Regions from separate parts of the Paenibacillus sp. FSL K6-2524 genome, predicted to be linked through region 2. Evidence: riboswitches for the same ligand, from Rfam matches in the RefSeq annotation. Region 2 holds a riboswitch; each other region holds the start of a gene.

The links. Region 2 has a riboswitch for cyclic di-AMP ahead of NST85_RS18265 (hypothetical protein). Riboswitches for the same ligand answer to the same signal wherever they lie in the genome.
Region 1: another riboswitch for cyclic di-AMP. It lies ahead of NST85_RS23650 (TrkH family potassium uptake protein); the one in region 2 lies ahead of NST85_RS18265 (hypothetical protein).
Region 3: another riboswitch for cyclic di-AMP. It lies ahead of NST85_RS00170 (3D domain-containing protein); the one in region 2 lies ahead of NST85_RS18265 (hypothetical protein).

The regions. Positions count from the first base shown of each region.
Region 1 covers NZ_JBBOSP010000001.1:5,113,353-5,121,020, reverse strand. The annotation lists gene uvrC (excinuclease ABC subunit UvrC) at 1-1,908, shown strand, start outside; gene NST85_RS23655 (CPBP family intramembrane glutamic endopeptidase) at 1,890-3,614, opposite strand; cyclic di-AMP (ydaO/yuaA leader) riboswitch at 3,903-4,066, shown strand; gene NST85_RS23650 (TrkH family potassium uptake protein) at 4,140-5,474, shown strand; gene NST85_RS23645 (potassium channel family protein) at 5,492-6,157, shown strand; gene NST85_RS23640 (cation:proton antiporter) at 6,188-7,426, shown strand; gene NST85_RS23635 (alpha/beta hydrolase) at 7,468-7,668, opposite strand, start outside.
Region 2 covers NZ_JBBOSP010000001.1:3,983,295-3,990,962, reverse strand. The annotation lists gene NST85_RS18285 (ABC transporter ATP-binding protein) at 1-629, shown strand, start outside; gene NST85_RS18280 (hypothetical protein) at 643-1,011, opposite strand; gene NST85_RS18275 (hypothetical protein) at 1,227-1,634, opposite strand; gene NST85_RS18270 (hypothetical protein) at 1,621-2,148, opposite strand; cyclic di-AMP (ydaO/yuaA leader) riboswitch at 2,275-2,441, opposite strand; cyclic di-AMP (ydaO/yuaA leader) riboswitch at 2,854-3,041, shown strand; gene NST85_RS18265 (hypothetical protein) at 3,220-3,654, shown strand; gene kdpF (K(+)-transporting ATPase subunit F) at 3,782-3,859, shown strand; gene kdpA (potassium-transporting ATPase subunit KdpA) at 3,936-5,612, shown strand; gene kdpB (potassium-transporting ATPase subunit KdpB) at 5,629-7,662, shown strand.
Region 3 covers NZ_JBBOSP010000001.1:30,667-38,334, reverse strand. The annotation lists gene yabG (sporulation peptidase YabG) at 1-39, opposite strand, end outside; gene rsmA (16S rRNA (adenine(1518)-N(6)/adenine(1519)-N(6))-dimethyltransferase RsmA) at 88-975, opposite strand; gene rnmV (ribonuclease M5) at 982-1,536, opposite strand; gene NST85_RS00170 (3D domain-containing protein) at 1,653-2,762, opposite strand; cyclic di-AMP (ydaO/yuaA leader) riboswitch at 3,020-3,232, opposite strand; gene NST85_RS00165 (TatD family hydrolase) at 3,452-4,219, opposite strand; gene NST85_RS00160 (HD domain-containing protein) at 4,237-5,526, opposite strand; gene NST85_RS00155 (AbrB/MazE/SpoVT family DNA-binding domain-containing protein) at 5,855-6,109, shown strand; gene rsmI (16S rRNA (cytidine(1402)-2'-O)-methyltransferase) at 6,227-7,117, opposite strand; gene NST85_RS00145 (tRNA1(Val) (adenine(37)-N6)-methyltransferase) at 7,114-7,668, opposite strand, start outside.

The DNA of each region.
Region 1 (7,668 bases), 1.1 Mb from region 2:
GAGAATGAACAAGAGCAAGAGAAGGCTATGGAGGCTATCCGTCACAAGTTGGCTTTATTACCTGATCTTCCGGGCTGCTACTTGATGAAGAATAAAGAAGGTACCATTATTTACGTTGGTAAGGCAAAGGTCTTGAAGAACCGGGTCCGTTCTTATTTCACAGGCAGCCACGATGGTAAAACGCAGCGACTTGTCTTGGATATCCGAGATTTCGAGTATATTGTTACTGGAAGTAACATGGAAGCACTCATTCTGGAGTGCAATCTGATCAAGACTCATCATCCACGCTATAACGTGCTATTAAAGGATGATAAGACCTTTCCTTATATTAAAATTACAAACGAAGAACACCCTAGGCTTGAAGTCACTCGGCGAGTGTTGAAAGATAAGGGGAAATATTTCGGACCTTATCCGAATAGTTATGCAGCTCAACAAACAAAAAAACTATTGGATCGGATGTATCCACTGCGCAAATGTAATGTCATGCCCAAAGATGTTTGTCTCTATTATCATATGGGGCAGTGCCTTGCACCATGTGTAAAAGAAGTGCCTCAGGAAACGTATGAGAAAATGACGCAGGAAATCAATTCCTTTCTCAGTGGTGGTCATGAGGAAATCAAGAAAGAACTACAGCGTAAGATGCATGAAGCCGCAGAGGAATTGTATTTTGAACGTGCTAAGGAATTACGAGATCAGATCATCAACATAGATGCGCTAATGGAGAAACAGAAGATCACGATGGCGGATGCCAAAGACCGCGACGTGTTCGGTTTTGCTGTCGATAAAGGCTGGATGTGTGTCCAGATATTATACATGCGACAGGGTAAAATGATTGAGCGTCATGCTTCGGTCTTTCCGTTCTACGGGGAAGCCTATGGTGATTTTCTATCCTATGTAACGCAGTATTACAGTGATAATCCGGCGGTGCCACAAGAAATTCTTCTACCTGAATTGAAGGGGCTTGCTGGGGATGAGGAAAGTGTTGATTCAGCGGAAACGGTGATAGATGCCACAGGAGTGACTGCAAGTGTTGCTGGTGGCGAATCATTGGACCCGGCGAGCGGAGCTGCAGCGCTACAGCAATGGCTCGGTGTGAAGGTTCTCGTGCCTCAGCGGGGGCTTAAGAAGCAGATGGTGACGATGGCTGAGGATAATGCCCGCGTCTCGATTGACGAGAAGTTCAAGCTGATTGAACGAGATGAAGAGCGGACTTCAAAGGCTGCGGAGAATCTGGGCCGGAGTATTGGTCTCGAATCAGTTTCAAGAATCGAAGCTTTTGATAACTCCAATATTCAGGGAACGAATCCTGTGTCGGCTATGATCGTCTTCATTGATGGGAAGCCAGCTAAGAAGGAGTATCGTAAATATAAAGTTCGAACCGTTCAGGGACCAGACGATTATGAGACGATGCGTGAAGTCATTCGTCGCCGGTACGAACGGGTGCTGAAGGACAATCTGCAAATGCCTGACCTGATCGTTGTAGATGGAGGGAAGGGGCAAATCTCGGCAGCTGTCGATGTACTACAGAATGAGCTGGGGTTGTATATCCCTGTGTGTGGTCTCGTTAAGGATGCCAAGCATAAGACGGCTCAATTGATGGTAGGTGACCCACCAGAGCCAGTTCACTTGCCACGTGACAGTCAGGAGTTCTACTTGTTGCAACGGATTCAGGACGAGGTACACCGGTTTGCTATTTCATTTCACCGTGAGCAACGTGCCAAGTCGATGGTTACCTCACGTCTGGATGCTATTTCTGGCGTTGGTGAGAAACGTCGCAAACTTTTGCTGAAGCATTTTGGCTCACTTAAAAAAATAAAAGAGGCCTCAGTCGAAGACTTTCGGCCCCTGTCGATCGGCGAGAAGCTCGCCAATCAAATTATTAATGCCCTTCAGGATGAGGAGTCGTAATCAACGGCTCCTCTCTTTTTTTGTATCAAAGGAGTTCTTCGTTCCTTTCCCGGTGGGTTGAATAGATAAATCACATAAGCAACGATAGCAGGAAGAATAATATAGAACAATCCTGCCACCAAGTTAATCGATCCTCCCATAAAGATGAGGCTAAGTGCCATTAAGATACTATCAAATATTACGTGTGAGAAGACAGCCGCGATGAAGCCATAACGCAGGAAGATGAAGCTGAATAATAATCCGATAACTCCTAATTCAATAGGACGTGTTATGACAGGATAGATTGGATATAATGTATGTCCGAAAGCCCAGATCATGGTTGTAATGAGACTGGCAACGAATGTGTTACGAACGATCTTTTTGAGCATGGGAATTCCAAACAGACGATATACAGCTTCTTCACCAATACCGGCAACCCAAGCGAGTAAAGGAAATAATAACGGATATAACAGATTGTAAGGTGATTGTGTAGCGTCTGACGTTGACCAGAAATGAATGGTTTTATCCAAGATAACGAATATGATGGACTGTAGACCAAGTAGAATAAAGGCCCAAGCGTAACCATCAGCCATAGAGCTCAGGACATGACGCCCATATCCGGGTTCCTTAGAACGTGCCCACAGATTAAGGCCATTCTTCTTTAATAGACCATCCCCTCCAACAAGTGAGAAGTAGACGGAGGCAGCCATAGTCAAGGTCAGTATACCTTGTACTAGGAATCCGATGATTAGGAATATCGGGTCCACGCCTTCTTTTTGCAGATAGGGAAGCATATTTATTGCACCTATTATAGAGAGTATAAAGTAAAGACTGGATAGAAATATCCCACGCTTAAAAGAAGAATGGGGCCGAGTCTTGGCGCTGAATACGATGGCTAGAATACCAAGTACTAAAGTAAATAAAGCATACCCTCCAAACGTGAGCCAGTATGCTAATCTCGTCTGAGCATCCACGTAGTCGATGTGAGACTCAGGAGTGCTGAAATAGGTCTCCATTGAAGAGACTGCTCCAAACTCGAAGCGGATATCGATGAATCCTTTAGATTTCCCTATTTCGTTGTCTTGAAGTTGATATTGAATCCCGATCTCCTCTTCCCCAGAAGCTAGGATCAATTTATCTTTAGTGAATCCAAATGATTTCAGGTAAGGGGTCGCCAATGCATCTTTTTCTTCCAGACTTAAATTACCTTCTCTAGCTTTGGCCATTAAGGTAGTTGTTGATGATTCGGAGCTTAGTTCAAGCATCAAATCTTTAGTTGAATTGCTAGCGGAAGCAATTTTCTCGAAACCAACGACTTGCCCTGTTGTCATATGCACATCTACTGTTACCGCAGAGTGGATTTCATCAGGATTTTCAAAACGAACGCGGAACAATTCCAAAGGGAACTGTTTATCATAAGTTTTCAGATACGATTCCATTAATTTTTCCTTGGATAAATAACCATAGACCTCTGAATAGGTCTCATATGTAACTAAGGTTTCATTTAAGTTTCCTGAAATACCGAGAGTTGATTCCATAAAGTTTACAGCAGATTGCTTTGCTTCGTCTTTCGAAATGATATTTTTCGTTTGCTCGACTTGAAGTGACTCTGAGACAGTGGTAGGGAGAACTTGTAAGAGTACAAAAATAACGAGTCCTAGTGAGGCCAATATCCAAAGTGTACTCGTTTTTAGTTTGCGTCCGAATGGTTTAACAGCAGCATTCATTATAAAACCCCTTTAAAATGAAATTTTATTCAAATTTAGATCAATTCGCTTCATATTCGTCTCAGTAAAGATAACACAGGGTGAAAACATTCGCCATAAGTGAGAACGAAATGTTGAAAAGCCGCAATAACATCGGTAAGGCTTAGCAAAGCTGGGAGAAGGGATGACGTGGAACAGCGTTTCGCCTCTTTTAGGTTTTTTTCAATGTTTTTCATGGAAATGAAGCTTTGTGATAGGGAAGAATAAAGATTATAATCCATTTGACTGAAATGAATGTAAATAAATGAAAATAATATTTGGCCAAATTTCCATGTGAAAATGGGGGAACCAATCTGTAGGGGTGAATTTTACTTCGAATCTTGGATTGAATTATTTCCAGTGATGAAGTGAATAGGGCAACTGTGCATGCCCGAATCCGTCAGCTAACCTCGTAGGCCTTTGCAGCAGGAGCCCAACCACCGCAAGGCATTGGATTTCCAGTGTCTTTTTTTATTGTTCTTTTTATTAACGTGATGAGGTGAACATGTGTTGTCTAAATGGTTTAAACTTTCCCCGCCGCGGATATTGGTGTTCGGATTTGCCGCGATAATTATGGTCGGAGCGCTATTATTGATGCTCCCAATTGCGAGTACAACAGGTGAAACACTCCCCTTTGTTGATGCACTCTTTACGGCAACTTCGGCTACATGTGTAACGGGATTGATCGTGGTTGATACGGGAACCCATTTCACTACCTTTGGCCAGGTCGTAATTATGCTCCTGATTCAGGTCGGGGGCTTAGGTTTTATGACTATGGCAACCTTATTCACTTTTGCACTCAAGCGAAAAATTTCATTGAAAGATCGATTGGTACTCCAGGAAGCAATGAATCAAAACTCAATGGAGGGTATTGTTCGTCTAATCCGTAAAGTATTGATGTATTCGTTAGTGATTGAGTCTTGTGCGGCGTTAGTCTATACGATTCGTTGGGCCTTCGATATGCCTTGGGGTCGAGCTATTTACTTTGGTATCTTTCATGCGGTTGCAATGTTTAATAATGCTGGCTTTGATCTATTTGGTGGGTATCAGAGTTTAACGATGTATGTAGGGGATCCTATCGTCAATTTCGTCACGATGTTCTTAATCGTCGCCGGTGGTATTGGCTTTATCGTGATGTCCGATTTAATCGACTTCCGTCGCCGCCGTAGATTATCGCTTCATTCTAAGGTGGTATTAACGATGACAACTACACTTATCCTAATTGGTGCGCTTGTGATCTTTATATTTGAATTTACAAACCCTAAGACGCTTGAACCCCTGAGCTGGGGTGTAAAGATATGGAGCGCATTCTTCCAGTCCGTCACACCACGTACGGCGGGAGCAAATACACTGGACATTGCTGCGTTACGACAAGCAACACAGTTCTTTATGATCATTCTGATGTTCATCGGTGCGTCACCTGGTTCCACAGGGGGCGGGATAAAGACGACAACGTTCACTATACTTGTTGGTGCTGTCCTTTCAATGATCCGTGGACGGGAAGACCTGGTATTGTTTAAGTACCGTCTGGCACAAGAACGAATATTCAAGGCTGTGACGATCACGATGTTGTCGTTATTTCTCGTCATTGTTGTCTCCATGATATTATCCACTACTGAGGATGTTAGTTTTTTGAGTATACTATTCGAGGCAACATCCGCATTTGGTACAGTAGGGCTATCGATGGGGATTACAGGTAAACTGACGCTCATTGGTAAAATTATAATTAGCTTCACCATGTTTGCTGGAAGGCTTGGGCCTTTAACGTTAGCTTATGCACTGGGACCAAAAAAGGGTAAAGAACTTTATCGCTATCCAGAAGGTAAAATGATTATTGGATAAGGGGATTGACGAAAAAAATGAAAAAGCAGCAGTTTGTAGTGATTGGACTTGGACGGTTTGGTTCTAGCCTCGCATTGGAATTGATGGATCTCGGGTACGAGGTTCTCGGGATTGATCATAACGAAGAAATAGTTAATGAACTCAGTAATCGTCTTACGCATGCCGTAGTGGCAGATACCACGGAAGAAGAGGTACTTAAGTCGTTAGGAGTTCGCAATTTTGATTGTGGCATCGTGGCCATGGGTAGTGATATTCAGCGGAGTATCCTAACCGCGATCTTATTGAAGGATTTAGGAATCAAAACCGTAGTTGCTAAGGCCATCTCTGTTTTACATGGACGGGCACTTGAGCGACTCGGAGTGGATCGTGTGATTTTTCCAGAACGTGATATGGGGATTCGGGTTGCTCACCAGCTTGTGAATCCGAATTTACTGGATTTTATTGAATTATCCAAAGAATACAGTATTGTCGAAATGATAGTTCCAGCTTGTCTTGAAAGTAAGAGTATTGGCGAGCTTAATCCACGCGTTCGGTTTGGATGCAGTATCGTAGCTATTCATAAAAAAAGCGGAATTATCGTAGCTCCGACCGCTATGGACCAATTGATTACGGGCGACATTATGGTAATTATAGGATCTAATAAAAATATTGAGGACTTTAAAGCTGTCATTAATGAAGATTAGTTATGATCCTATGGTTGGAGTGTGACTGAAATGGAATCGGCTGTAGGTAAAATAATTTCGGATGATATTATGCTGCTGCTATTTGTTATTTGCGTTGGGATGTTTGCAGGAAAGCTGGCTTCCTGGCTGAAGCTGCCGGATGTTGCAATATTTATTGCTGTGGGTATGCTACTCGGTCCAGGATTGAAATTAATCCACGAGCCGAGTGGCTCCCTGGTTAATCAGATGATTCTAACGGTTGGTTCGGTGTTTATATTGTTTGACGGAGGCCGCAGTTTGAAACTCAGTGAGCTGCGAAAAGTATGGATTACACTATCACTGCTTAGCGTGCCGGGTGTATTGATTACTATGGCGGTGGTTGGTACGAGTGTTCATTATTTGTTTGGTGTAGACTGGGTCTTTGCATTCCTGGCAGCAGCGGTTATTGCCTCTACAGATCCTGCATCGATTATTCCTGTTTTTAAACAGGTCAAAATTAAGGAAAGAGTTCGTGAGACGGTTGAGAGTGAATCGGCATTTAACGACGCTACGGGGTCCATCCTAACTTTCTCTTTGCTTGCAGTGGTTGTTGGAGGCGGGGCATTAAATTTTGGCGCGATGTCCTGGGATTTTGTAAAAACGGCTTTTGGTGGTATTTTAATAGGCATCGTCGTTTCAGCACTTTTTACATATTTAAGCGGGCATGTGCGTCACGGTATACTGCAGGAGTATGCGCCGATAGTAATGATCATTTGCGCTTTATCTTCGTATTGGCTTGGGGATTTCCTGCATGTCAGCGGATTTATGGCTGCGTTTGTTGCTGGTATCATTTGGGGCAATGCCGAAACGTTCCATTTATCATTAAAGCCCCAAGAGCTTGAAATTAATTCCTTTGCGGAGAATACTACGGTTATGATGCGTATGCTGATCTTTGTGCTACTTGGCAGTCAGGTAAATTTTGTTATTCTAGGACAGTACTTCTGGCAAAGTCTTGCCGCTGTGTTGATATTAATGTTCGTAGCTCGTCCGATTACCGTATTGTTATGTGCATTGCCTGATAGAGTAGTGAAATGGACTTGGCGAGAGTTGGTGTTCATGTGCTGGGTTCGAGAGACGGGGGTAATTCCGGCGGCGTTATCGGGGATGATACTTGCAATGGGGATTGCTCATGCTGAGATAATCTCGGCGGTGACGTTTATGGCTATTGTGTTAACGATTATGATTCAGGCCAGTACGACCGGTTGGGTCGCCCGCAAGCTTGGATTAGAAGTAGAGGAAGCTAGCGGGTGACTTTATAAGGTAGTATTAAATTGTATCTCAATTACTATGTTCTATTTAAAATTTTTCTGTAAAAAATCTATTATTACTGTTGACACTTCAGTATCTTTGGTTGGATTATCGAAATTCTCTTCGTCAAAAATAAAATGGTAATCACCTTCACGCACAAAGGTCTCGGTAGTATCCGGGGCCTTTTCTTTAATTCGTTCAAAACTTGCATAAGGGACTTGCGAATCTTCCGTTGAATGGAGCAG
Region 2 (7,668 bases):
GTGACGGAGATTCAACGATCTCAATCCTTAACCGTTTAAACCTCGAAGTTAATGAAGGAGAGTTTGTAGCTGTTCTTGGTCCTTCTGGTTCTGGTAAGAGTACGTTCTTGTCAACGGCGGGTGCGCTGTTATCTCCAACGAGTGGAGAGATCATTCTGGACGGAGAGTCTCTGACTGGAAAAAGTAAGCAGGAGCTTACTTCAATACGCTTGCATAAAATTGGGTTTATGTTTCAAAGCGCGAATCTACTGCCTTATTTAAAAGTACAAGAACAGTTGTTATATGTGGCAAGGCTTACTGGGATGAATTCCAAGGAAGCGAAAGACCGTTCCGAGCGTTTATTGAAACGTCTGGATATATGGGAACGTCGTAATTTTTATCCCGAGAAGTTATCTGGAGGGGAGAAACAACGGGTAGCTATAGCTCGGGCATGGATGAACAATCCTGCGATTCTGTTCGCAGATGAGCCAACAGCCAGCTTGGATTTCAAGCGAGGTAGACAAGTGGTGCAAATGATAGCTGATGAAGTGAAATCAGAAGGTAAATCAGCTGTCATGGTTACGCATGACGAGCGAATGTTAGAGTGGTGTGACCGTGTGTTGCACTTACAGGATGGAGTGCTTGTGTAAAGAATTCATCCACTTATATTTTTAAAATAGGGGTGTTCCACAAACCATGTGAATGGTTACTGGGATGCCCCTTTTTGTTAGCTTGTTCACGTTCTTTTCTGAGCTGCGCTTTCAGTATAGGAACACTTTGTCCAAGTATGCATTGAATATCGGCTAAGGGGAGCTTCATCCCGTACCATAGAAACTTCAGGACTCTCTCGTTAAGAGCCTCAGTAGATCGTAGGGGATCGCTCGTCAGTCCTTCAGAGCATTGACGTATACAAAATTGATAAGCTTGCAAAGAGAACTGACGAGGATTCCAATCCGCTTGAGAAAAGGGCTCGTAGAGCTCTAAAAAGGTACACGTTGTTACTTCTTCCGCTGCAAAGGATTCTTCCAACATCACATAACTAAGGGAGTATATTGAATTCGCGTACTTGTGTACGTATTTTGCATACATCTTATTGTTGCTATGGAGTTTTCGTAGTAAGGGAGACTTGTTCATTGTAAAAGTCCTCTCTAAAGATAAATTGTGATAAATTTATAAAATCGAGAAGTAGGCCGTAGATTTATCGATTAAATTTGTTGTATTTAGATCAAAGTGAGGCTGCTTCGGGATTAAGACCTTCGGCAATGCTTTAATAAAATTGAATGATTGCGGTACTCCCATAATTCTGCACCCACAGCAATTCTGTGCTGTACATATTTGACTTGAGCAAGTTTCAGTAAGGCAGTCTGAACCAATTCAAACTGATTTTTCGCCCAATCAGAGTCTTTATGACGAACAATCTCCAACGCTTCTTCAAGTGTACTATTCCGGATATTCATTAGGAAGGAACCCCATCTAATTAAATCCACTGCTGTATCATCCGCAGAAAGGATACATTCAGCAAAGCCACATTTTTTACCACAAGAAAGCTTAAGGACAACATGCCAGCATCGTTCTGATTGTCTTGTCCCACTCAGAAGAAATGGGGGAGAATCAAAAGCAAAGAGTTCTATTTGCGAAAGTTTATTCTGATTCATTTAGCGTTCCTCCTGAGGATTCCATAAGTTTAAGATCCACATGATGGGTGAATTTAACCTTTTCTATAAAAGCGAACAGTTCGGATTCACTCTCACAGACAGCAGTATGCTCCAGCCATATCCGGTATCTCTTTTTATGAATAGCAGATAGATGTAAAGGAAAGATCTTGCGAGATCTTACGATATACCAACCGGAGGCAACATCCTTCCAAGGTGCTCTAAAGACATTGGAGAGTGGAAATCTGAGTCGTGTAGACCAATCCTGTTTCTGCTGCTTATCCCGAATGCTTCTATACACCTCGCGTACAATGTTTGGATCCATGCATTTCTCACAAGATGAATGGTTACTAAACTGGCGAAGCACCTCTATTTTGTTCTCACCAAATCCGTAACCCACAATATATCGCTGATTATTATCCTCATACCATAGCGCCCCGAAGCATAAGTAGCTTAGACTTACGGGTTCAAGCATGTTTTGATGTATCCCCAAATAATAAACCTTTTTTCCATTCAAAGTGACTCATCCCTTTGCAACTCTTTCATTGTAGGCATCAAAAAAACCGCAGACAGAGTAGGACCTCTGCTGCGGTTTGCGATTACAGGGACAAATAAACCTGACGCAAATGCGTGGCGAATGAAGGGTCTCTCTCTATGCGCTTACGAGGTTAGCTGTCGGATTCGGGCGGTGAGAGTCGCCCTACCTTATGAGACTACAAATCATCTCCTTCGGATTCACCCCAGTAGGCCTTATCGGCCTGATGGTTCCCCCGTTTCCCGCGGAACGCGGTAATTCAGCGTGTGTTCCTCAGAATGATACTATGGCTTGAATCCTTTTGTAAAAGTCAAAAGTTATCTCTTAAGTCAGGGTTAAACCAAATTCGGGCAACAACGGAGAAAAAATGGACTAAAAGCATATATGTGACCTATTACAAGGCCTCTACCTCTCTCAGGCTCGGTTTCTTGATTTATAGGTTTTTGAGTGGTCAAAGTCCCCATTTTCTATTCTGTATTAAATTTATCACAATCATTACCATTTTCGCGATAATCATTGCAAACTCACGAAAATAAGAGAGATAAGGAGTATAGATATCAAGTAAGCGCTCTCCAATATGTATTTAGTTTCGAATTTGCATTTTTTTGGCAACAATCGCATTTTACAATAAATCAGCTTGAATGTATGATTACTCCTGTTTCCATCACACAATTCAAAAAACAATCGAATATTTATCCGCTTAATTTCCGTTAAGGAAAGCGGGGGAACCAACAATGGGCATCCGATGTGAGAGTCGGAGCCGATTATGGGGTGAATCCTGTAAATGATGCATGAGTAGTGCATTGATACAGGTAGGGCGACTCTCACCGCCCGAATCCGACAGCTAACCTCGTAAGCGTATGGAGAGAGGATGAGTGCAATGTGACGGCTTTTGAGTCACAGAGGATTTCCTCTGTGGCTTTTTGTTGTGCCATTTTATGAAAATTATTTACAGGTACCGTCTAATGACGTGACACAGTGATTGGGAACTGTGTCCGAAAATGATGACTGATCAAAGGATCGTTCGGAGATTTTCGTTGCCTCCTTATGTGCTTGAGAAAGGGAAAGATAGAGATGGCGAAAGAAGAATATGTAGTTGTATGGGCACCAACAAAGGCCGGAGAAAATTTCATAAAATTATTGAAATTCAAAGGCATTAAGGTAGCAGGGATAACCAACAGTCAAATGGGCAAAAGTCGGCTAGAAGAATTGGGAATCGAGCATTGTATTTTGGCAGATACGAGTCATCCGAATACGTGGAATCTCCCGCCGTTCCCGGTAGGAAGAGTATATCTGTTTGAGAGCAGCCTTACGTTATGTTGTCGTTACATTCAGATGTGCCGCTCATGGACGAGAAAACCCATTTTTGTAATCACAACTTCTATAAATCCGCGATTAGTGTATAAGGGGCTTGGGGCGAAATATGTAATTTATTCTCACAGCGGTGATGTGGCCTTTCTGGCAGACAAATCCGCCCTATTAGAATAATGAAAGGAGTGTGATGAACCATGATGGATCTGTATATGGTGGTTGCATTAGCAGTTATATACGGTTTGTTTTATGGATTTACGACTTGGTGCGAACGTGTAATTGAAGATACGGGGAGGAATGAATTGTGATTCTGATTATCTCGATTACCTTTTTATTGTTCCTATATTTAGTGTATGCCTTGATTTATCCGGAAAAATTTTAATTTCATAATAACGTAACTCTAAATATTGTAGAAGTTTTAGGCAATATAAGCCTAATTATAGGAGGGTCAGTCATTCATGGGCATTTTACAAATCGTTGTTGTAATCGGAATCCTGCTGTTACTGGTTAAGCCGATGGGCACTTATTTATTTCATGTATTTTCCAATGAGCCGAATCGTACGGATAAATGGTTTTCGCGTATTGAAAAGGGCATCTATTCCTTGATTGGATTGAAAAAACGGGATCGAATGTCTTGGAAAAAATATGCGATGAGTTTTATTTTGACCAATATCGTATTGGTAGCTTTCAGTTATATTTTTCTTAGATTGCAGCGGGAATTACCGCTAAACCCGAATGGAATCGGGGGCATGGAGCAGACGCTTTCTTTTAATACAGTAATCAGCTTCATGACGAATACGAATCTACAGCATTATAGCGGTGAAACGGGGATTTCCTATTTCTCGCAAATGGCGGTCATTACGATGATGATGTTCACCTCGGCGGCTAGTGGTTTCTCGGTTGCTGTTGCTTTTGTCAGAGGGATAACCGGGCAAAAGTCGGTGGGAAACTTCTTCGAGGATTTTGTCAAAGCACATATCCGTGTATTCATTCCTTTAGCGTTACTGGTTACCCTAGTGTTGGTAGGATTACAGGTACCACAGACGCTGAAGTCGACACTGGAGGTCGCTACACTTGAGGGGCAAACTGGGCAAATTGCCATCGGCCCGGTTGCATCACTAGAATCGATCAAGCATTTAGGTACTAACGGAGGAGGGTTCTTCGGTGCCAACTCAGCGCATCCATTTGAGAACCCGAGCCCACTTACCAATGTAATTGAAATGCTCTCAATGTGGTTGTTACCGGCATCCCTACCGTATATGTTTGGTTTGTTCGCTAAGAACAAGCGTCAAGGTTGGGTGATTTTCACCGCGATGATGACGTTATTCGTCCTGCTACTCTCGCTGAATTTTTATGCCGAAAGCAAAGGGAACCCCGTCATTAACGCCATGGGAATTGATTCATCGCAGGGCAGCATGGAAGGTAAAGAGGTACGTTTCGGTATACCACAGTCCTCGCTGTTTACTGCTGTAACAACTTCGGCGACCACAGGTAGTGTTAACAATATGCATGATACTCAGACCCCACTGGGCGGGGTTACCCCACTGGCGTTGATGATGCTGAACAATGTATTTGGCGGCAAGGGTGTCGGGCTAATCAATATGCTGATGTATGCCATCCTGGGCGTGTTCCTCTGCGGTCTGATGGTTGGTAGGACACCAGAATTTCTCGGACGAAAGATAGAAGCGAGGGAGATGAAACTGATCGCGATCGCGATTTTGGCTCATCCGCTTATTATTCTCGTACCTACGGCCGGGGCCTTTCTGACTGATCTCGGTAAAGGTGCTATTACGAATCCCGGCTTTCATGGGTTGTCTCAGGTATTATACGAATATGTTTCTTCTGCCGCTAATAACGGCTCAGGTTTTGAAGGACTTGCGGATAACACATCCTTCTGGAATATCACCACAGGGATCGTCATGTTGCTAGGACGATATATATCGATGATAGCCATGCTTGCAGTAGCAGGCTCCCTGCTCCGCAAGAAGCCAGTTCCAGAGACAATCGGTACTTTCCGTACAGACAATCACCTATTCACGGGTATTCTGATTGTTACGGTACTAATTATCGGTGCGCTGACCTTTCTGCCGGTCATCGTGCTTGGTCCGATTGCAGAATATTTGACCTTAGGATAGGAAGAGGGAGATCTAGATGAGTACTGTACAAAGAAAAAAGCTGCTGACCGGACCCATAATCCTAAGCGCTGTTAAGGATAGTTTTATAAAGCTTAATCCGGTAACTTTGATGAAAAATCCGGTCATGTTTGTCGTTGAGCTCGGAACGATCGTTGTTTTACTCATGGTGTTGGCACCAGGGTATTTCAACGCTGAAGATTCAGTAGGATTCAACATTACCGTATTGTTTATTCTTCTATTTACTGTGTTGTTTGCAAACTTTGCTGAAGCACTAGCGGAAGGACGAGGAAAGGCGCAAGCTGATTCGCTCAAGAAGACGAAACAGGATATTACCGCTAATAAGTTGGTGGGAACGGTACTTAAGACCGTCTCTTCCTCAGAACTTCGTAAGGGAGATATCGTCATCGTAAGGCAAGGAGAACTAATCCCTGGTGATGGCGAGGTAATTGAAGGGCTAGCTTCCGTTGATGAATCGGCTATTACAGGAGAATCCGCACCTGTCATTAAAGAGGCGGGTGGTGATTTCAACTCCGTCACTGGGGGTACACGAGTGGTGAGTGATGAGATCAAAGTGCGGATTACAAGCGACCCAGGCGAATCATTTCTAGATCGGATGATCTCACTTGTAGAAGGTGCCAAGCGTCAGAAGACACCGAATGAAATCGCATTGAATACGCTCCTGATTAGTTTGACACTTATTTTCTTGATCGTCGTAGTTACTTTGCGTCCCATTGCGAGCTATTTAAATATTGACCTTGAAATCCCAGTCTTGATTGCATTGCTGGTCTGCCTGATTCCTACAACGATCGGCGGGTTACTCTCAGCGATTGGTATTGCAGGCATGGACCGCGTTACTCAGTTTAATGTGCTGGCGATGTCAGGGAAGGCGGTTGAGGCTGCCGGTGATATCAATACGATGATATTAGATAAGACCGGTACTATTACTTTCGGTAACCGGATGGCAAGTGAATTTGTACCCGTGGGGAATGAAACGGAAGCCGAGCTTACGGCTTGGGCAGCGATAAGCTCACTGAAGGATGAGACACCAGAAGGACGTTCTGTCATTGAATTGGCTAAGAAGCTAGATTGCAGTTATGACAGCAGTCTTGGAGATGGTGGTGAATTCGTAGAGTTCAAGGCGGAAACAAGAATGAGTGGTATTGATCTACTTGACGGACGCTCCGTTCGTAAAGGAGCGGTTGACTCCGTGAAGAAATGGGTACTGTCCAAAGGGGGTCAGATTCCTACTAATTTGGATAGTAACTCGGATGCCATTGCCCGGCTAGGGGGAACCCCGCTTGCTGTTGCGGTAGATAACCGGATCTATGGACTCATCTATCTGAAGGATACGGTTAAGCCTGGCATGAAGGAACGCTTTGAAGAACTTCGCTCTATGGGGATCAAGACGATCATGTGTACGGGTGACAATCCACTGACTGCCGCAACGATTGCTCGCGAAGCTGGAGTAGATGATTTTATTGCCGAAAGTACGCCTGAGGACAAAATTGCTGTCATTCGCCGTGAACAGAACGAAGGTAAACTGGTAGCCATGACAGGTGACGGTACGAATGATGCACCTGCTCTAGCTCAGGCTGATGTTGGTCTAGCGATGAACAGCGGCACGTCGGCAGCCAAAGAAGCAGCTAATATGGTCGATCTAGACTCCGATCCTTCAAAGATTATTGAAGTCGTAGCTATAGGTAAGCAATTGCTGATGACACGAGGCGCTTTGACAACGTTTAGTATAGCGAACGATATCGCCAAATATTTTGCAATTATACCAGCGATGTTCACATTAGCTATTCCAGAGATGGAAGCATTGAATGTTATGGGACTCGGCTCACCGAGCTCGGCGATCATATCGGCGCTAATCTTTAATGCGATCATCATCCCGTTATTAATTCCGCTTGCTATGAGAGGTGTTTCATATAAACCGATGAGTTCCACTAAGCTACTCAGCCGTAATATTTTGATCTACGGACTGGGTGGGATCATTGTTCCTTTCGTGGGTATTAAGATCATTGATATGATTGTAAGTGTGTGGATATAACGACGT
Region 3 (7,668 bases), 4.0 Mb from region 2:
TTTGCGAACGACCAAGTCTCCCAAATTCGTCAAGTCCATCACCTCTACCCCCATCGTATGGGCTAACAGAGGGAATGGTTACAGTAACTAAGAGTTCAATCCAGCACCAAGGAAAACATTGCTAAGACGAGCGAACTCCTCTAGACTGAGCGTTTCTGCACGTCTTGATGGTTCAATCTCTGCCTCTGCCAACAGGCGTTCCAATGTCTCGCGCCCTTCACCTGAGAAGAAACGGCTTTTCAGGTTATTTGCAATCGTCTTACGTCTCTGAGTAAAAGAAGACTGTACGACCTCGAAGAAGAAAGCCTCATCATCCACCTGCACTGGTGGCTCATCACGAACTGTTAACCTGATGACTGCCGATTCTACATTCGGCTGTGGAATGAAGACAGTAGGAGGCACCATACAAATTAATTCTGGCTTGCTGTAATACTGAACAGCAATACTAAGACTGCCATACTCCTTGCCTCCTGGAGAGGCCGCCATCCGCTGGGCTACTTCCTTCTGAATCATGACGACAATATGTTCCAGTGGTAATTTCTCTTCCAATAGCTTCATCAGGATCGGCGTCGTTACATAATAAGGTAAATTAGCCACCACGCTAACACCGCTAACATCGCCGAATTCTGCCTCAAATAGTGCGCGCAAATCCAGATCCAGAACGTCGCCCTGTATAACATTTACTTGAGGATAAGGCTCCATAACTTCTCTAAGAATAGGAATGAGACGACGATCGATCTCTACGGCCGCCACCTTCCCTGCTTCTTGAGCCAGCTTTTCCGTAAGCGCACCAATACCTGGACCAATCTCCAGTGCTCCTTTGGACTCATCTAATCCTGCTGCAGCAACAATCTTACCGAGGATATTCTGATCGATCAGAAAGTTCTGACCTAGACTTTTTTTAAATTTAAATCCGTGTCGCGCAATGATCTCTTTCGTCCGGCGTGGCGTTGAAACGTCTTCCAAAATATTCATAACAAGTTATACCCCTTTGTCTTCCAATTGAGCTAATGCGGCCGCAAATTCTTCCCGGCTAATTCTAAATACTGTCATCCGCTTATAAAATTGTTTCCCATTACAATATCCAATACCAAGTATTTCACCCATGACTCTCCGCCGAGCAGCTGCCTCCGGATGAATAATAAGCCCTGCCGCCAATAAATCCTCCCAGTCGGTCATTCCCGCTTCACTGGCTTCACCAACGACTTCACTGCGTACATTAGCTAGGGCCTCACGTATGACCTCAGGAGAAGCATTCTCGACGCCGATATCTCCCCGCTTCGTCGCATCTGCTTCCCGCAGGAAGGCATGCTTACAGCCAGGCACCCGATTGGCTACAATTTTGCGGATGCGCTCACCGGCATGATCAGGGTCAGTAAAAATAATAACACCACGTCGCTCCTGTGCTAGGGCTATCTTCCGCAGTGTCATTTCGTTAATTGCAGAGCCACCGGTTTCAATCGTATCTGCTTCTAAGGCACGTTTCACAGCAACCGTATCGTCCCGGCCCTCCACCACAATGATCTCTTTGATCATGTACTCTCTTCCTTCCTTATCACAACAAAAAGAAGAGGATAAATCCTCTTCTTGAACTTAAGCTTATTTATTAACATAATATTATCCGATTCCCTACCCAATGTAAAACTAGATCTCTAGTTTAACTCAGGCTTGGTAGGACCAATGACATAGACTGTACGACCCTTCTTGCGGCCAAATTGATTGGCTGCCTTCAAGCTATCGTAATAGACGTCCATTTTATTACCTTTAATTGCACCACCCGTATCCTCGGCACGACGGAAGCCAACACCTTCGATATAGACCCACCATCCCATCGGGACAACGCTCTTATCTACAGCAATTGTTCTTCCCTCTTTCACACGAGTACCGGAAGCTGTCTTCGTACCAATACCGTCTTCCTCGGCAGAATAGGCGGTAAGAGTGACGTTCTTCAGCACTTTTTTATATTTAAACGAGACGCCACCTTTGGTCGTTAGTCCACTAATATCAACCTTATCACCGGTCCGAGTGATACTGGCAGACAGAACGGCTGTTGGTTTCTTTGTACCAACGGCTATCACTTTCGGTTGAGCGGTCTTAGAGACCTCTTTACCGAGCCACTGCTTAGATACAAAAATTCCGTCTTCATATACTTTCTCTATGTTGTGGGTAACTAAACCTTTGCTTCCCTGCTGGATGACCTTAGTCTTCCCCTTAAGCAGATCTGGATCAGAGGTCTTCACGATGGTGAATGGTACAGCCTCTTGAGTTTGAACCAGTTGCTTGTTAACCCGGACAATCCGAATCTCCAAATTGGACTTAAGCTCACTACTCAAAGCAGGGGTAATTTTATCTATGGGGTCCAAGGAAACACCTAGTTCCTTGATAGCACCCTCTACGTCTTTCTGAGTTGTAAAATGTGTCTTGGTTGTTCCGTCCACAGTAAGCTTTACGGGAACGGCTCTCACAACGGAAATTGCAAGTGGACTTGAAACTTTGTCCTCCGGATTCAATAAAATGGAGTGTTCATCCAACACCTCATTCATTAGCGAGTGCTGTGTCTCTACTGATCCCATCTCACCGTCTTTTGCCAAGGCGACATTCTTCTTGTCTTGGCTATTCAAACCAATCAGTGTGACAACTGCAGCGATCACGAACAAGCTAATTACAGAAATCCGACGTAAATTTTCAGGCTTCCAATGCATTGCGTAAGACATGCTGGATGAGCGTGATTCATGGGTCTCCTTTTTGTGGAAAATGCCCATATCTTCTCTCCTCCTTCATAGCCCCGCCGTCTAAGTCGATATAAGATACATTTGACGTGACTATTATTCATTTGTACGAAATGCATAAACAACTGCATTCCGCATCCTGCCCCAGTCCGGTCGGCATAGGTCATCCTCCTGTTAAACAAGAGTATGATGTGCCTATTACATTTATTCAAAAACAAAAGAAGCCTAAAGAAAGAGTTAGAGGAACTCCTTCGTGGCTTCCGCATGTCATGATGTAATAGGATGCACGAGTTGCCTCTCTTGAGACGCTTACGAGGTTAGCTGTCGGATTCGGACGCAGAGAGCCGCCCTTTCTCAGTACATTCGCTCATGGCGCAATGACCTCGAATTCACCCCAAAGACCCATAAAGAAATCAATTACGAGAGGATCGGTATACGAACCCTGATCAATCTACGTATCGGTTCCCCCGTTCTCCATTAAGGAGATTCAGCGAGACTGGTTCATGGAAACATGTGATCGAAGACGTCCCATTAGTTTCCAGATGGACACCGAATTCGATTACTGAAAAGATTCTATCCTGTTTCGATGCATGTTGTAAAGCATCAATCAACCACGTTTCTTTTAAAATATGGTTAATTTTTTGTAATATTCTCGCTTTAAACAGTTAAAAAGTATTAATCTTTCCCGTTTACTCACTTTTTCAGCTCTTTTACTCTCGAATTCATCTAATCCCAAATAGTCCCAGCGCATTTTGAGTTGTTATTTCAGCGATTTCTTCGAAGGACATGCCTTTTATCTCAGCTGCAGCTTCTGCAACTAGACGAACATGTGCAGACTCATTTCTTTTACCACGATATGGGTGTGGTGTTAAATATGGGGAGTCCGTTTCGATCAATAATCGATCCATCGGTGTCTGTGCTAAGACCTCTTTTGGCTGTTTGGCATTTTTAAACGTAATGGGGCCACCAAACGACAAATGAAACCCCATATCCAGACACATTTTAGCAATTTCCCAGCTTCCGGAGAACGAGTGCATCACTCCGCCAACCTCACTTGCCTTCTCTTCACGTAAAATCCGAACCACATCTTCATGTGCATCCCGGTTGTGAATGCAGATTGGCATGCCCAAACTCCGAGCCAGTCCAATTTGATTACGGAGTACCGTATGTTGTACATCCTTAGGTGAAGTATCCCAATAATAATCGAGGCCTATTTCGCCGATCGCAACTACCTTTTCGTGGGCACATAATTCGGCGATCCAGTCCAAGTCACCTTCTTGCATCGTAATCGCATCCTGTGGATGCCAACCAACAGCTGCATAAATGAAGTCATGAGCCTCCGCAAGCTTCATTGTTGTCGGGATCGTCTCCCGATTAAAACCGATATTGATCATTCGAGTAACACCTTGCTCCAGTGCCCTTGTAATCGTTTCCTCGCGGTCTTCATCAAACTGAATTGCATCCAAATGAGTATGAGTATCGAATAGCATTCTGCTAATCCTCCTAATTATGTCTGTAATTGAAACAAATCCGCAATTTCCTGGGGAAGCTTATCTAACACAGGGGTCAATTTATTATCCGGAAAGTACAAATGAAATTTACCCCGATGAAGTCCACTGATTGACCGAACAATATCCGATACCTCAGAAATTTCTCGCAACTGATCTTGACGATCCAAGAGTAGTATTTGTTTCTCCCTAAATTTCCCGTCAGGTCGAAAAACATCATACGGCAGATCAGTGGGAAAATCAATTTCCAAGTCGTAATCTGGGTTAAGTCCCACTTTTGCAAAAGCGTGCCGTATTTCTTCTATCATTTCCTTATCAAGGGATTCAGTTTCTACATATTTATACAATTTACGGTCCATAAATCGGGAACAAAGATCACTAAGTAAATCATCCTTCTCATTTCTCCATTGCATAAATGCAGTTTGAATGAGCGCCTCATCTAATAGTAGATACTCCTGCACAGTTAATTCACGTTTGAATAGGCCTGGCAATGGATCAGGTAAAAAAGCGAAGGAATGCCCACTCTTATACAATTCCTTAGCTCGGCGAAGAATTTGCCTTAGGATGATCTCTGAACTACGGGTAACGGGATGAAAATAAACCTGCCAATACATCTGGTAACGGGACATCAAATAATCTTCCACCGCATGCATTCCTGATTCCTTCACAACAACCCTACCTTGAAATGGCCGGAGCATCCGTAATATTCGGTCCATATCAATGGTGCCATAATTTACACCCGTAAAATAAGCGTCCCTGAGCAAATAATCCATTCGATCCGCATCAAGCGGGCTTGAGACCAAGTTAACAACGATCGGTTTGTCATAATCTTTACGAATGACGGATGCCACTTTGGCCGGGAAATCATCACCCAATCTTCTTAATACTGAAGCAACCTCACTATCTCCGAGCAATATTTTACAAGTCCAATCCTCATGGTCCATTTGAAATGCCTGTTCTATAGAATGAGAAAAGGGACCGTGCCCAAGATCATGGAGCAATGCCGCACAAAGAGCAACCAATCGCTCATCCCTTGGCCAATCAGGGTACTTACCCTGTTCAAACTGCGAGATGATTCGACGAGTAATTTCATATACACCTAGAGAATGAGAGAATCGGCTGTGCTCTGCACCATGAAATGTTAAGTAAGATGTGCCAAGCTGCCTGATGCGACGGAGACGTTGAAATTCCGTAGTATTAATGAGAGACCAGATAATTTCATCCTGCACATGTATATAGTTGTGTACCGGATCTTTGAACACCTTTTCTTCACGTAATTGGCGATGCATGGCTAACACTCCTTATCTCATATTTTTTCATATCTAATTCTTAAAAATATTTAGCAGAATTATGCCTTATATCGACATAAAATGTCGAATTATGTCGAATAACGACGAAGTGTTGATTTCCAATATGTCGAATGTTGGAAAGCACTTATTTTTACTGGATTTATAGGAAAAACAGACCCTGCAAAGCGCAAATATGGAGAATTAAAAGAAATATTCCATTAATAGGTTGACTATTTTGGCAATGGTTGGTATTATAAATATCATAAAAGATAGAAGTTTGTCGAACTATGACATATTTAAATTATAGCGGAAGGGGTTATCATCAGTTATGATGAAATCAACTGGAATTGTAAGAAAAGTAGATGAATTAGGTCGGGTTGTTATTCCGATTGAATTACGCCGTACACTCGGTATTGGCGAAAAAGATGCACTGGAAATTTATGTAGACGGAGAGCGGATCATGTTGAAGAAATATGAACCTGCTTGTATCTTCTGCGGCAACGCTGAGAACGTTATTTACTTCAAAGGTAAGATCGTTTGTCACGAATGTATTTCTGAAATTCCTGCCCCTGTGACAAACTAGGAATTATAGTATATAATAGATTTATTGAAACTGTTAATTCTAACCTTTTTCATATCTCCTTGGTCCCTCTAGTAGGATTACTCCTACTAGTAGGGATCACTTTTTTTGTCCTTACCTCTATAATAGCAGTTGGTAAATATCTCTTTTTGAGACTCCTCGATCTCCCGCAGCTTTTTTCATCGCATCTTTACGCGAAATTCCCTCTTGCTCCTCATAATGAACAACATGTTCTTCTACTGACAATGTTTGCCACCATGCATCTCGTCTCTGTTTAACATCTTCGGGATTCGCTCCGTCTATAACAATACAATACTCACCAAGCGGTGGATGCTCTTGCAACCAAGCTTGGCATTCGCTGATCAGCCCCCTGGCCATCTCCTCATAACGCTTGGTCAATTCTCTAGCTAGTACAATTTTGCGGTCTCCCCAAGCCTCATGGATCGACTCCAGTGTCTTGAGCACTCTATGGGGTGATTCATACAGCAACAAAGTCCCTTCCTCATCTTGAAGACTCTTCAGTAGATTCTCACGCTCCTTATTATCACGGGGTAGAAATCCGAGAAATTGAAATCTTTGGGTGGATAATCCCGAAACGATAAGTGCTGATAAAGCGGCGTTTGCCCCAGGTATCGGAATGACGGATATATGCTGTTCTAACGCCAATTTTACGAGGTCGCTACCAGGGTCTGAAATGGCTGGTAAACCGGCATCACTCACGAGTGCCAAATTATTTCCTTCTATTATAAGGCGAATTAATTCAGGACCACTCGCTGCCTTATTATGTTCGTGATAACTCAGTAATTTTCCCGTTGTAATCTCATAATGAGTCAGTAGCTTCCGTGTCTGGCGTGTATCCTCAGCAGCAATAATATCAACCTCTCGCAAAGTCCGAATAGCTCGGAACGTCATATCCTCTAAATTACCAATTGGCGTAGCAACGAGATACAACTTCCCGCATGGTTTTGCATCCGGTTTTTCTACAAAACTTTTCTGAACTTGTATACTCATACTTTTCCCTCTTCTGATCCGTAATAAATGTCCATGATTTCTTCACAGTATTCCCCGTTCTCCTTGTAAACGATCAGCGGAGGTAAAATTCTCATATCGGGTTTACCATCCTTTATCGCTTCAATTAACACAATATTAGATTCCATTCCCGATCTTGGGTGTACAAATCGAATAACTTTCGGTTCTAACTTATATTGCCTAAGCAAAGTAATAATTTCGCCGAGCCGCTGCGGTTTATGCACCATGTTTACTTTCCCGCCATTTCTAACTAGTTTCGTGGCGGCGGATATCACATCCTCCAAGCTACAATGGATCTCATGTCTGGCGATCGCTTGGTGGGAGTTCAGCTTGATGTCCCCCCCGGTAAGCGGCATATACGGTGGATTTACCGTGATAGCATCATATACTCCATGACCAGTTTCCTTCACTAGTTCCCGTAAATCACCTTCGCGAATAAAAATCTTGTCCTGTAGGCCGTTCATTTCCACACTTCGTCTGGCCATATCTGCTAATCTAGGCTGAATTTCAATACCCTCGATATTAGCTTCACT